Regions from separate parts of the Staphylococcus sp. GW823-FHT05F06 genome, predicted to be linked through region 2. Evidence: riboswitches for the same ligand, from Rfam matches in the RefSeq annotation. Region 2 holds a riboswitch; the other holds the start of a gene.

The links. Region 2 has a riboswitch for thiamine pyrophosphate ahead of AC1Q7N_RS09355 (3-oxoacyl-ACP reductase). Riboswitches for the same ligand answer to the same signal wherever they lie in the genome.
Region 1: another riboswitch for thiamine pyrophosphate. It lies ahead of AC1Q7N_RS05140 (ECF transporter S component); the one in region 2 lies ahead of AC1Q7N_RS09355 (3-oxoacyl-ACP reductase).

Annotation. Positions count from the first base shown of each region.
Region 1 covers NZ_JBXAHW010000005.1:126,298-134,260, reverse strand. The annotation lists gene AC1Q7N_RS05160 (class I SAM-dependent rRNA methyltransferase) at 1-981, opposite strand, end outside; gene auxA (lipoteichoic acid stability factor AuxA) at 1,287-2,579, opposite strand; gene graF (glycopeptide resistance-associated protein GraF) at 2,731-2,865, shown strand; gene AC1Q7N_RS05145 (oleate hydratase) at 3,277-5,052, opposite strand; TPP riboswitch at 5,388-5,490, shown strand; gene AC1Q7N_RS05140 (ECF transporter S component) at 5,575-6,150, shown strand; gene AC1Q7N_RS05135 (ABC transporter ATP-binding protein) at 6,164-7,567, shown strand; gene AC1Q7N_RS05130 (energy-coupling factor transporter transmembrane component T family protein) at 7,560-7,963, shown strand, end outside.
Region 2 covers NZ_JBXAHW010000014.1:17,687-25,649, reverse strand. The annotation lists gene AC1Q7N_RS09375 (alcohol dehydrogenase catalytic domain-containing protein) at 1-736, shown strand, start outside; gene AC1Q7N_RS09370 (CDP-glycerol--poly(glycerophosphate) glycerophosphotransferase) at 753-2,447, shown strand; gene AC1Q7N_RS09365 (HAD family hydrolase) at 2,816-3,511, shown strand; gene AC1Q7N_RS09360 (NtaA/DmoA family FMN-dependent monooxygenase) at 3,601-4,905, opposite strand; gene AC1Q7N_RS09355 (3-oxoacyl-ACP reductase) at 4,954-5,706, opposite strand; TPP riboswitch at 5,808-5,907, opposite strand; gene AC1Q7N_RS09350 (deoxynucleoside kinase) at 6,062-6,724, opposite strand; gene AC1Q7N_RS09345 (deoxynucleoside kinase) at 6,717-7,334, opposite strand; gene tadA (tRNA adenosine(34) deaminase TadA) at 7,401-7,907, shown strand.

The DNA of each region.
Region 1 (7,963 bases), on a different contig from region 2:
TGTACCTCCTGGCGATAAAATGTTAAGGGCTCCTTCAATTAATAAATTATAATCTTTTTGAACAGAGAATGTTTTTTTCTTATTTCTCGCAAAGCTAGGTGGATCAATAACAATTGTATCGTATTGATGTCCATGTCGTCCTGCATAATTATAAAAATCAAACGTATCCATAACATAAATATATTGAGATTTAGGATTAATACCATTTAAACCAAAATTTTCTTCAGTTAGCCCTCTAGAGCGATTTGCTAAGTCTACACTTGTTGTTGAGTTTGCATTTTCAGCTGCTATTACTGAAAACGCTCCAGTGTAACTGAATAAGTTAAGTACGTGTCGTCTTTCTGAAAACTGATCTCTTAATTTTTTTCTAACTTCTTTTTGATCTAAAAATATACCAGTCATAAGACCATCGTTTAGGTCTACATTATAAAAGGTAAAATTTTCTTCTACAACGATAGGAAATTCAGGAGCATTACCTTCTACAAAGCCACCAGTGTAGGAAGTACCTTTAAAACGCATTTTCTCAAAAATTGAAGTGTATTCATATACCTCTTTGATTGCTTCTAAGATAGGAAATCTAAATTTATATATTCCTTTCGAATACCATTGAATTAAAAGATGTCCGTTATAATTATCAATTGTCAGGCCACCTACACCGTCACCTTCAGCATTAAATAATCTAAATGCATTTGTACCTTCTATGTTGAAATAGTATTGTCGCTCTTCTAATGCAGCTTCAAATAAACGTTTAAAAAACAAAGTGTTAATCTCTTCATTTTGATTATAACTCAATACCCACCCTAATCCTTTATGTTGTCTTCCAATATATCCAGTAGCTATATATTGTTGTTGCTCTGTCACCAGTGTTATCAAATCACCTTCTTTAAGATGATCATGTTCAAATAAATCTTCTTCATCTATTAATGGATAGTGGTTTAAATACTTTGTTTCTTTGCCTTTATTTAGCGTAGCAAGTTTCATAAATGAATACCTCTCTTAATTTTTATCACTGTTAGTTATGATAATTTTGTTTCGTAAATCAGTTAACACCATATAATTTCAACATCATTTTAACAAATAACTTTAGTGAATCACACAGAAAAAGAGTGGGACGAAATTCATTCTGAATTCACTATCCCACCCATGAAATGTATTGCTCACATAGAAACCTTTCTGTGATATTTCTTACTGGTCATTGAATATAAAGTTAGATAAATACAATTATTGATTTGAAAAGTTAAGTATTTTCACCAATGATTAGTTGTTATAAATCAAATTTAACCTATTTATTTTTCTCTCAACTGTAAAGAATAAGCAACAATCATTGCAATAAGCATTAATAATAAGATTGGCGTAATGAAAATTGATAATAATAATCCATGTACCATAATATTGATAAATTCTGTAAGAAATTTAAAGAATAAAATACTGCCCATAAAGAGTTGTAAATAATAATATTTATCCCTTAAATAATAAGTTAATGTAGTTGCAATATAAATAATAATAATGAAAAGTAGCAATAATAATGTTACCCACTCAACTACATATTGCGTTTGTGATAACTCCCATTCACCAGTTAAGAATAATGCGTTTCTATTATTAAATTCTAGAAAAGCAAAAAACAGAATAATTACACCACAAAACAATTGAACATACATAGGTTTAACCCATTTAGGTTTTTTCATCCAATTTGGAATATCGTCCTCTTGTATATCTACTATGCTGTTAATTTTTTGCTTAAATTTGTCCCTTTTGGCTCTAATTTTATCTAAATCAACACTTCTTCTAGTCTTACGTGCATACTCGGTTGTCTTATTTTGTAGTTGTTTTAAGTGAACTTTAGTTTGATTAGATACATTGCCTTTATTAGTTCTTGAAAGTTCAGGTTCCTCTTCGCCTAATTCTTCTTTAGTGAGTGGTAATGAACGTCTTAGGAATAAGAAATTCCATATAGCCATCTGACCTAATAACCACATAATAATGAAGAATGTATTTACACTTAAAATATCAATTGATTCAATTTCATTTGCGTCAATACGTCCATATAGCGAAATTTGGGTAATAAGATAACTCATTCCATAAGTTACAATAATCCACATATAATGGTTCTTTCGATTGTCTTGGTTCAACTCATCTTTATAAACTATGTAACCAATATGAACTGTAAAAGGAATAATAAAGACGATAGCAAAAAAGCCATACACTTGTGTCATTAGCAATAATGTAATGATAAAGTACATAATGCCAATAACTAAAAAGAAAATTGAAATGTCATAATCGTATTTAATAGTTCTAAATAAAGTGTGACCTAACAGCATCACTAGAATACCAAATACGATGATTACTATGGCACTTGTAATTGGAAAGCCACCAATAAATTTACTCATCACTTTTATAATCTCGGCAAAAAAGGCATTTAGGAATTCCCATACGTTATGCACATGCGTATCAACCTTTTTGTCACCTTTAAATTGTTTGATTAAAGGTAAGTTAATAAAAATAATGAGACCTGTAAAAAGTGAAACGATACCGATGATATAACTAAATATAATTTCGGTGTGTTTCCTAAGAAAAGACATACTGTTCACCTCAAAATTATTATATATGAAGATCGTTTAATTGTCTTTAAAATATCATGAAATACATCTATAGTCCTACAAACGTTTATTAATAGAATAACGGGGTAAAACATTTGTGTAAACAGAAATCCTATTAAAGAGGTGAATTTTTATGACAAATAAAGAATTCGAAAAAAAATCAGCAGAAAAAGCCAAAGAAGTAGAAGAAAAACTTAAAGAACAAAACGAAGAAAAAACAGATGATATCGAACAAACAAAGAAAGATATTCAAGATACACTAGATTAATTTCACTAATGATATAAGTGTTTATGCTAGATAATAAGATGATCTATTAGCATTTAAATCGTTGAATCATTGAGTTCATAAGTAATATAAAAAGACAATTTCTATTAAAATTTTTGATAGAAATTGTCTTTTTTCTGTACTAATAAAGGCGTTCATCTATGATTATCATTATAATAATTTCTTTTAATACAAATCTACGTTATTATTTAACCTTTTTTATTTCACAGTTGACATTTATGTAAAATTCAGCAGAATATTTATTTATCCAAAAGAAATTACACAACAATTTTACGACTACTTTTTCGAAAGATTTGCGTCATAGCTCTTAAATCATTATTAATATCAATGATAGAAAAAACTGTCGCCAAAATTCTAATCTTGGACGACAGTTATATTTATCATTTAATTACACTATAGTAATTTATGTTTACGTAACAATTCTTCAATGAAAGTACCACGTATTTTCTTCAGCACTGTATTTAATACTGATCTTTTAATAAAGTTTTTATTAACAAGTTCATGTAAAGATTTACGATCATTTAATTCATAAAATGCATCCATCAGTACGCGTGCATCAAATTCAGAGGCATAAACTTCAGGTACACCTCTATCAACATCTAATAATTGATAAACAGCTTCCATAGCTGTTCTAACTGAATATTCTGTAGTGAATACAGTATCCCGTGCTGTTTCTGCAAAGTTTCCAATAAATGCTAAATTTTTAGAGCCATTCGGTACTACTAACGGTCGATCTTTGTATGCTCTAGGCATGAAATATGCAGTTACATATGGCATATAAACAGGAATCGTGTTACATTCTGATTGAGCTAATTCAACAATTTCCTCTTGTGGAACACCCATATGATATAACCATTCTTGACAGATTTCACTACCAGTACATTCCGTGATTGGTTTTTTAATGAAGTCTCCTTTTTCGTCAGAGTATAATGCGTAAATCCATACACTAACTTGATTTTTAGGTTGTTTCTTAAATTGTTGCTGACGGTTCACTGTAAAACTAAGTTGCCAACTCGAATTAGCGACAGAAATGATACCGCCTGTGACTGTCCGACCTGATAAAACATCTCTTTTACATAATTGTTCGATATATGAGATTATTTTTTTATTATCTGTTGTTGCCGTTGCTGATACGAACCAACTTTTAGCTGGAATGTGATCACAGAATTTCTCAGGTCTTCCGAATTCAGGACTTTGATTAGCTAAGTTTTTCCATAATGTCCAACTACCACCTAAAGAATGTGTTATAGGAGCAGGGTGGTCATTATCACCATAGGTTGAACTTTCGGTAATACTTCCATTAGTAACAAATACCAAGTCATTAACTGTCAACGGGATAGATTCTTCTTTATCATCTCTAGTTAAAATGATTTCTCTAGCAATTTTAGTAGATGGTGTTGCATCAACTAAAATATTATTCACTTGTACTCCAAATTCAAAGTTCACGCTATGTGATTTTAGATATTCTATCATCGGTAATACTAAAGATTCATATTGATTATACTTAGTAAATTTTAATGCACTAAAATCTGCTAAACCACCAATATGATGCACAAAACGCATAAGATATCTACGCATCTCCATCGCTGAATGCCATGGCTCGAATGCAAACATTGTTTTCCAATAAAGCCAAAAATTAGAATTTAAAAAGTCTCTTGAAAAGACATCAGTGATTTTAACATCGTCTAAATCTTCTTCTTTCATCAAACATAAATTTAAAATTTCTTTAATTGCTTTTTTTGTTAATGTAAAATCACCATCAGTATCAATACGCTTACCTCCACTTTCAATCGCTCTACATTTAGAATAATTAGGGTCTTCTTTATTTAACCAATAAAACTCGTCTAACACAGAAGCATTAGTTTGCTCAAGTGATGGTATACTTCTGAATAAATCCCATAAGCATTCAAAATGATTTTCCATTTCTCTGCCACCACGTACTACATAGCCATGATGCTCCATATTGATGCCATCTAAACTTCCTCCTGAGATATCTAACTCTTCTAAAATATGGATATTCTCGCCTTTCATTTGTCCATCTCTAATTAAAAAACATGCTGCAGCTAAAGAAGCTAATCCAGCCCCTATCAAATAGGCTGATTTATTATCAACATTTTCAGGTTTTTTAGGCCGAGCAAACGCTTCATAATTACTATTTGTATAATACATAGAAACATCACTCCAATTAGATAAAGTTTGAAAATCTATATGATATCGCTTTCAATTGTATTTTACTCCTCTTTGTGTAATAAAACAAACAATTGGTTATTTTTTAATTTAGTTTACTTAAAACTATACTAATCATTTTTATTTAGCTATTTTTAATATCAAATTAAAGACTGGTTAGAAAAATTTAAATCATTAATTCTATAAATTTTACTTCGATACACATTTATTGCAATTCATCTCTATAATAGTAAATATATTTCTCATTTAAATAACAATACTCGAAAGAACCTTGACAATATATGATAAAAATCATACATTTAAATTAATTAAATAATTGAACGCACTAGGGGTGTATTCTTTACTGAGATGAGGCCAACCTCAAACCCTTCGAACCTGATCTAGCTAGTTACTAGCGTAGGAAAGTGTTGTTATACATCTAATCTAATGGATTATGATTAGATGTAACTTCTGACGCACAACTTTCCTAGAGAAGGTTGTGCGTTTTTTAGGAGGATGTTTTTTATGTCAAAAGGTTTGAAACTATCTGAAATTCTTGTGACAGTTTTAATTTCAGTAGTATTTGCCATCATTTATAACTTATGGTGGTTTGTTTACAATATTGTACAAGTTGCGGGTATTCACTTAGAACAACTTACATATGGTGTATGGTTTATGGCAGCAGTCGTTTGTTACTTAATCATTCCTAAGCCAGGTATAGCATTATTAGCAGAAATCGCAGCTGGAGCTGGTGAAACGATTGTTATGGGAAAATTTGATATACCTACTATCATATATGCGATATTACAGGGATTGGCTTGTGAAATTATATTTGCTATTTTTAAATACAAATCACGTTCTGCTGCTGTAGCAATGCTTGCTGGGTTAGCAACTGCTTTAATCTCTTTCCCAGTGGATTACTTCTATGGTTACTTAAACGAAGTTGCTGGATGGAACTTACTACTATTTATAGTTTTCCGTTCAATTAGCGGAATTGTATTAGCTGGTTTAGTTTCATACTGGATTGTCAAAGCATTAGATAAAACCGGTGTAACTAAATTCTTTAGACCAGCATCACAACAAGATTACGATAACCTATAAGGGGATTTTTTAATTGTTACGTGTTAAAAATTTACGTTTAAAGTATCCGAATGGTGATAGGAAAATATTCAATAACTTAAATCTTGAGATTAAAAATAAAGAAAAAGTGCTTTTACTCGGTCCTTCCGGATCAGGTAAAAGCACATTACTTAATGTATTAAGTGGAATAGTACCTAATTTAATTGAACTTCCGATGAAATATGATGAATTGAATATTGATCATGATAGTGGCGTTATATTTCAAGATCCAGATAATCAATTTTGTATGCCAAAAGTATATGAAGAACTTGCATTTGTTTTAGAAAATAGAAATATTCCTAGAAGTGAGATGGATCAAGAAATCGAAGAAGCACTAAAGTCTGTAGACCTTAATGTTACTCATAAAACATATGTCAATAATCTAAGTGGTGGCATGAAACAGAAGTTAGCTATTGTTGAAACAATACTACAAAAATCAAAGACACTTTTTTTAGATGAGCCTACTGCAATGCTCGACGTGAAAGCAACTGAAGATTTATGGAAGAAATTAATCAATCTTTGGGAAGATCAAACAGTTTTAATTGTTGAGCATAAGGTTGAACATATTTGGCAACATGTTGACCGCGTATTGTTATTAAATTATGATGGTGAAATTGTTGCTGACGACACCCCAGAACAAATCTTGGATCATTATGAAGCGTTATTAACTGAATATGGAGTTTGGCACCCTAGAGCATGGCACAGTGCACCACGCCCCATCCCATTACCTAATCAAACAAAGAACCTCTTATTTCATTTTGACGACGGGCAAATTATTAGAGGTAAAAAGACACTTTTTTCATCCAAGGAGCTTAAACTGTATTCAGGTGAATGGTTAACAATCACTGGTAAAAATGGTGCTGGTAAAACCTCTTTACTAGAAGCTATGTTACAACTGATTAAATATGAAGGTGACATGTTTTATCGCGATCAATTATTATCTAAAATTAAACAAGCGGCAAAGCATATGTATTTGGTATATCAGAACCCTGAATTACAATTTATTACTAATTCTGTTTATGATGAAGTGTATATTCATTATAATCACTTAGATCCTAAGCATGCGAATGATGAAACCATGGATCTGTTAAAATTATTACATTTAGATCAAGTTAAGGATCATCATCCTTTTGAAATATCAACAGGTCAAAAGCGTCGTTTAAGTGTTGCAACAGCATTAAGTTCAAAGGCAGAGATTATTTTACTAGATGAACCAACATTCGGTCTAGATAGTCATAATACATTTCAACTTATTAAGTTATTTCAAGAACGCGTTAATCAAGGTCAAACAATTATCATGGTGACACATGATCCAGAAATTATTAAACGATATCCAACAAGACGATTACGCGTGGAAGATGGGTGTCTTAAAGAAATGGAAGGTGAACACATTGTTTGAAAGATGGAAAAAACGCCACACCTTCGTTGATGATGTAAATATTATTACTAAGTTACTTTTAGGTATCGCATTATTCTTTTTCATTATATTTATCCATAACTTCGACTTTATGATTTATATCGTCATATTAATGTTTATGTTCTTACTTTTATTTAACGGTACAGAATTTAAAATAACGGCAATATTTATATTAGTTACAACCCTCTTTGCCTTGATGTCATCATTATTTATGATTTTATATGGTGATGGAGAACATATGCTTGTAAAATTTGGTATTTTGCAAATAAGTACAGAAAGTATTGTACGAGGTCTTCATCTATCTATGAGAACAATTACCGTTTCAATGTTTGGTATACTAATCGCATTGACTTCACAAATTGTAATGATTTTTTATAG
Region 2 (7,963 bases):
TATTGCAGAAAATTATTTAACTTCTAGTCATTTTAAGTCAAGTGGTTATGATGGTTTTATGCAAGATTATATAGTAATGAAACCTGATAGAGTAGTCACTTTACCACAAGAAATTGATTTGAGTGTAGCGTCGTATACTGAATTAGTTACAGTTAGTGTTCATGCAATAGATCGTTTTCAATCAAAAGCAATACCACAATTTGAATCATTGGGGATATGGGGAGACGGTAATTTAGGGTATATCACTGCAGTTTTACTAAAAAAACTATATCCTACTACAAAAATAATAGTTTTTGGAAAAACATTATATAAATTAAGCCGTTTTTCATTTGTAGATGAAATTATTCAAATTGACAATATTCCTCAACATATCAAAATTGATCATGCATTTGAATGCGTGGGTGGTAAAGGAAGTCAGCAGGCTATTGAACAAATTATTAATATTATTAATCCTGAAGGGAGTATCGCTTTATTAGGAGTGAGCGAACTGCCTATACAAGTGAATACAAGAATGGTTTTAGAAAAAGGTTTAACTATAATTGGTAGTAGCAGAAGTGGTTTAAAGGATTTTGAAAAAACTATTGAATTGTATCGTAAATATCCTGAAGTTCTTAATCAATTAGCATTACTTAAAGGTAAAGAATTTGAAATAAATACCATAGAAGATCTCATTACAGCGTTCGAATATGATATTTCTAACGCATGGGGAAAAACAGTTTTAAAATGGAATATTTAAAGAAAAGGAAACAACTATGACAAAGCAAAATATATTTATAGATGACATTTATTGGGAACGTGTCCAACTCTTCGTCAAAGGACATTTTGAAGGAGTAAAACCTACAAGAAATTTCCTTCTTAGAAATCTAACAGAAACAAAACTATTAAATGCCAATCATGTTAATATTCAAGGGTCAACTTTTGAGGCAAGATTTAATATTGCTATTTTAGAAAAAGGTAATTTTTTAGGTACAGGCAATTATATATTAATCAACCGACAAGAAGATGAATATGTCTGCCAAATTAACCCCAAATTTTTGAATGATAAAAAAAATCAGATGACTTTAGAGGAGTTAAGAGATTACAACTCACTTGAGACCCAATCGTTACAAAAAAGTTATTTATTAAAAAAGTATGGTAAAAGTTTCCAAAGATATAATAACAAAGAGATTAAATCTTACGTCATTGTTCCGGCAATATCCCAAGAAATTAATGAGTTTATTTTTAAAGTTCAATATAAATCTGAAATAAAGAAAATAAGTAAACTTAAGCAATTATCATACATATTACATAAAGCTTTGAGGAAAATTAGCTTCAATGTGAGAGATAAAATATATTTGTCGGTATTTAACATTTCCAAAACAGTATATAAGAATAATAAAAATCATGTTTTGTTTACATCAGATTCTAGAGCAAATATGTCAGGAAATTTTAAATTTATATACGAAGAAATGCTTAAACAACAATTGGACAAAAAACTTGTCATTCATTCTATTTTTAAACCTAATATAGCAAATAGGAGATCGTTTATTGATAAATTAAAATTTCCATATTTTTTAGGAAAATCTAAATATATCTTGGTTGATGATTATCATCCGATGATATATAAACTTCAATTTAGAGAAAACCAAGAAATAGTTCAAGTATGGCATGCTGTGGGTGCTTTTAAGACTGTAGGATTTAGTAGAACTGGGAAAAAAGGAGGACCTTTCATAGACTCTATTGGACATAGGAATTATAGTAAAGCTTATGTTTCGTCAAATAATGATATTCTTTACTATGCTGAAGCTTTTGGAATTGAAGAACATAGGGTTATTCCAACAGGTGTTCCACGTACGGATGTTTTGTTCGATGAATCTTATAAAACACGCATTAAACAAAGTTTAGAAACAAAATTACCAATTATAAAAAATAAAAAAGTCATTCTTTTTGCACCTACATTTAGAGGAAATGGACATCGCACAGCACACTATCCTTTCTTTAAAATTAATTTTGCAAGATTAGCTAGTTATTGTGAAGAACATCAAGCTACTGTTCTGTTTAAAATGCATCCTTTTGTTAGAAATAAATTAAATATCCCAGCAATTTATAGTAAATATTTTTTAGATATTTCAAATTACCGCGAAGTAAATGATGTATTGTTCATTACGGATATTTTAATCTCTGATTATTCTTCTTTAATCTATGAATTTTCAGTTTTTAAAAAACCAATGCTTTTTTATGCTTTTGATTTGGAAGATTATATTTACACGAGAGATTTTTATGAACCTTATGAAACCTTTGTTCCTGGTAAAATAGTGAAAACTTTTGATGAGCTTATTTTAGCTTTAGAAAATAATGATTTTGAATTAGAAAAGGTGAAGCCGTTTTTAAATAAAAATTTTAAATATAAAGATGGTAAATCAAGTGAACGATTAGTTAAAGATTTATTTAACAAATTTTTTCAGTAAAAGAATTTAAATTTTCTAATTTATGATAATTGTAACAATGGGTAAATAATAAGTTAAAAAATTTATATCATAGTGAAACAACTCTAAATCTAGTCATGTCTAGTAAATTTTCAAAGTATAGTTAAGTCATTTTGTTTTTAGCAAGTTCTAGATTAGTGATGTACAAAACGTATTATGAATAGAGTCTTTTAAAGTATGTATTAATTAATAAAAGTACCTAAAGAAAATAGCCATTTTTAATTTTGAACCCAATTTTAGTTTTTATACTTAAATAAAGTTCAGTTTCCTATAATTGTCATGTAATCTATAATACAATAGTTTATGTAACTATAATTAATATAAAAATCATTTTCAGGAGAGAATTAAAATTGGAATGGATATTATTTGATAAAGATGGTACATTGATTGAGTTTGACAGTAGTTGGGAAAAAATTGGCGTACGTCTCGTTGATCAACTTTTAGAAACCTTTCCAGTACATGATAAGGAAGCGGCACATCGCCAATTAGGCATTATCGATAAAAAAATTAAGCCAGATTCTGTTATGGGATCGGGTTCATTAGGTGAAATTATAGAGTCTTTTAATGGTGTAACAGGTAAAGAAACATCAGATTGGACAAAGGATACGAGTCAGGAACTCATTGATTCAAGAGTGCCTGAAAACAATTGGATTGATGGTGTACAAGAAACTATTCAAGCTCTTAGAAATGAAGGATATCACATAGGTATAGTAACAAGTGATACTAAAAAAGGAGTCGATCAATTTCTGGAGGAAACGCAAACTAGAAATCTCTTTGATTTAGTAATTTCTACAGAAACACACGCAGAAGAAAAGCCACATCCTAAAGTTTTAGATCCACTATTTAATGCTTTTGATGTTAAACCAGAAAAGGTAGCAATAGTAGGAGATACGGCCAACGATATGAAAACCGCGATTAATGCTCATTTAGGATTAGCTATCGGTGTGCTAACAGGCGTGGCTAAAAAAGAGGAACTCTACGACGCAGATGTCATCATTAATAGTGCAAAAGATGTTAAACAAGTTATAGAGCAATACGGAAAATAAAGTTTTTAAATTGAGTAAGACGTAGATGTGTGAGTCGATTCGCACGTCTACGTCCTTTTTCTTTTAATAATACATAAAAAACATCGGTTTTATGAGTCGAGATTTAATAATGTACGTAGTGTAGATTGATTATAAGAATTTTTAAATAAAGCACGACGTTGTAGTTCTGGTATAATGTATTTTAAAAAATCTTCAAGGCTATGGGGTAATGAAGGTGGCATCAGATTAAAGCCGTCTGCAACGCCTTCATTAAACCACTGCTCCATCTCATCCACTATCTCCTCAGGTGTACCTATAAGAGTAAGATGACCACCACCGGCACTTAAGTAACCTAATAATTCTCTTACAGTCGGTTGTTTATCTTTTATAATGGCTAAAACTGTTTCATATCGACCAATCGGACCTTTGAAATTTTTAGCAGGAGGTAAGGGAGGAACTGGTTCATCTAATTCCCAATCTGAACAATCTTGTTGAACAAAAAAACTGAGTTGCTTTAAAGCATCTTCAATGGGTAATTTTTGATCAAGTTCTGCTTTTTTTGATAATGCTTTTTCATGGGTTTCACCTACATAAGTTACTAAACCAGGGAAAATTTTAATTTTTCTATCTGGATGTTGAGTTTTAGAAATAGCATCAGACAATTTCTTTTTATAACTACGTGCTTGCTTGATATCCCATGAAACAGAGTAAACAGCATCAGCATATTTTGCTGCTAATGCAATACCTTCTTTTGACGCACCGGCTTGCATAGATACTGGTTTACCTTGAGGACTTTGTGGTGTTGTATGTGGTCCTCGTACTTGAAAATAGTCTCCCTCATGATAAAAAGGTTTAATATCTTTAGACTCAATAATTTTGTTGTTGTTTTTATCTGGTACATAAGATGCAGTTGACCAAGAAGTGAATAGCTGATTCATTACCGATGCAAATTCATCTGCTTTTTTGTAGCGCTCATGTCTTTCTGGTAAGTATTGAAGACTGTGATTTTGGGCTTCAATATCTGTCATGGATGTGACTAAATTCCAACCCACACGGCCATGAGATAAGTAGTCTAGACTTAATAATTGACGAGAAGCGGTGAATGGATTTGAAAATGTACTCGATATTGTTGGCACTAATCCTATATGTGATGTAACTTGTGCAATAGCTGATAAGTTAATTATAGGATCAAACCAAAAAGCGGGCATAGTAGTATTATCACTTGCATTAAAGGCTTGATTATCTGCAAAAAAGACGATATCCAAAAGACCTTTTTCAGCTATTTGAGCTAAATGCTGATAATAAGATATGTTGCCGATATCCTCAATATTAGAATCTTTCATACGCCATGCCGCTTGATGATGACCACATCCATACAGTAACACACCTATGTTAAGAAAGTGATTATTTGTCATATGAACACCTCATTAATTATTATCTTTTTGTAAAAAATACACAAACAATTAGTTCATTGTTAAACCACCGTCAACGGTAATATTTTGACCTGTTACGCCACGTGCTTCATCTGAAGCGAGATATACGACCATATTGGCTACATCTTGAGGTGATGTTACTTTTCTAAGAGGTGTAGTTTGAGCAATTAAATCAAATACTTCAGGTGTAGTGACTGCACTTGCATCAGTCGTTTTGAGTAATCCTCCAGAAACAACATTTGCTGTAATACCATATTGTCCAAGTTCTGCAGCAATATTACGAGTAAAGCCAATGAGACCTGCCTTTGCTGTTGTATACTCATGATAAGGTACGACTGGATTTTGATACAAATTGGTTCCAATACTAACAATGCATCCACTTTGTTGTTCTATAAATTGTGGTATGACGCTTTGAGTCACATTAAATGCTCCTTTTAAAGTACCATTAAGTTGTTGTTGATAATCTTCCCAAGTTAAATCTTTAAACGATTTTTGCTGATTTGGATCAAATTTAAAACCAACAAGTGCATTATTAATGACTATATCTATTTTTCCAAAATGTTGTGTGGCAGTTTGAATCATTCGATTCACATCGTTTCTGTCTGTCACATCAGCTTGAATAGCTATAGCCCTACTTTGATTATAATTTCTAATTAATTTTTCAGCTTTATCCTTATTTTGTTTGTAATTAACAACAACATTGTAGCCTTTTTCTAGTAAAGTTATTGCAATTTTAGCGCCTAATCCACGACTACTTCCCGTGATAATTGCAGTTTTTTTCATCTTTATGCCCCCAATAATTTTTATTTGTATAAGAAAAAATGCACAACCTTCATGAGAAAAGTTGTGCATCCAAATCAATATATAAAGACAGAATGATAATTAGATGAGATTCAACACTTTCCTCCGCTAGTATAAGCTAGTTCAGGTTCAAAGGGTTTGGATGATATCCATCTCAGTTAAAAAACACCCCTAGTGCATATAATTCAGTTATAGTATAAACATAGAATTTTTATAAAATATTGTCAACATTCTTAATAATAGCTATATCTGTTATTTTAATATTTGAGTAAAAGGTATATGAAATAACTTGTGAAAGTATATAAATATAAGCTCTAATTTTCTACAATTAGATATATTATCTTGTATCCACTTGTCGGTATGCTTTAATAACTTGAGCAATTTTATCAATGACTGAATCAAGGGAGTCTACGTCTTCGTGTATGTCATATTCATTAATATTAAGTCGAACAACAGGACATGCATTAAAATTGTTAATCCAATTTTCATACCGTTTAAATAGTTTTTTCCAATATTCTGGATCTGTATTGATTTCCATGTCACGTCCCCGCTGTTGAATACGATCAATTACTTCATCATAATCACATTCTAGATAAATCAGAACATCAGGCTTTGGAAAATAAGGTGTCATAACCATTGCATTAAATAATTCGTAATACGTGTGGTAGTCGTCAGCACTCATTGTTCCTTGTTCTTCGTGCATTTTTGCAAAAATATCCACATCTTCATAAATTGAACGATCTTGAACGAATCCGCCACCATACTCAAACATGCGTTTTTGTTCCTTAAAACGTTCAGCAAGAAAGTAAATTTGAAGATGAAAGCTCCAACGTTCAAAATTATGATAAAATTTATCTAAATAAGGATTATGGTCTACATTCTCAAAGGAAGTTTTAAAATTTAACTTGTCAGCAAGTGCTTGTGTTAACGTAGATTTACCAACCCCTACAGTGCCAGCAATGGTTATTACTGCATTTTGAGGAATACCATAATTATTCATCTTTATTTTCTCCAATCATAGGTTTTACTAAATTTAAAATATTTTGGTAATCGTAATCATTTTTAACGAAATCTTGTTGAGATGTATCAATTCGAATGACATTTGCACCGTCATTCTTTAATGATTCATAATAAGCAAGATAATCTTTTTTTAAAGTAAGTAAATAGTCATCTTCTATTTGAGATTCAAAGCTACGATTACGTTGTGCAATTCTAGATTTTAATACATCTAAATCAGCATCTAAAAAGATAATTGTATTTGGCATTTCGATATCTTCAGTTAAAATATCAAAAATACGACTGAATTTATCAAATTCTTTAGCATCTAAAGTATTTTTAGCAAAAATTTTATTTTTATGAATATGATAATCGCTAACTATACCTTGATTTAGCGACTCAATATCTCTAATCTGTTTATATCTGTTACATAAAAAGAACATTTCAGTTTGAAAACTCCACTTTTCTATATCATCATAAAAATCAGATAGAAATGGATTTTCATCAACAATTTCTTTCTCTTCATAAAAACCAAACGTCTTGCTTAATCGGTGAGCAAGAGAGGATTTACCAACACCTATAGGTCCTTCGATTGCAATAAATGGTTTATTCATAATCACTTCTCCAAATGTTAAGATAGACAATGAGTATTGTACCATAAGTGAGGTATTCCAACACATATGAAAAAAAATCATGATTACATGCGCTTAGCAATTAATGAAGCACACAAAGCCAAAGCATTAGGAGAAGTTCCAATCGGAGCAGTTATTGTTAAAGAGGATCAAGTCATTGCACGTGCACATAATTTAAGGGAAACATTGCAGCAACCTACTGCCCATGCAGAGCACATAGCGATAGAACGGGCGTCAGAAGTTGTCGGCAGTTGGAGATTAGAAGAATGTACGTTGTATGTTACATTAGAGCCCTGTGTCATGTGTGCGGGCACTATTATTATGAGCCGTATTCCAAAGGTTGTGTATGGTGCTACTGATCCCAAAGGAGGATGTTCAGGAAGTCTTATGAATTTATTAGAACAACCGCAGTTTAATCATAGGGCAATCGTAGAAAAAGGAATTTTAGAAGAAGAGTGTGCAGAACTATTGAGAAGTTTTTTTAAGGAAATACGTGAAAAGAAAAAAGCAGAAAAACAGGGGAAGATACAAAAGGATATAAATTTGTTAAAATGATGTCGTACATAAATAAACGTATTTTTGAAGTCCAGTAAATCGTTAAAGATTGTGTG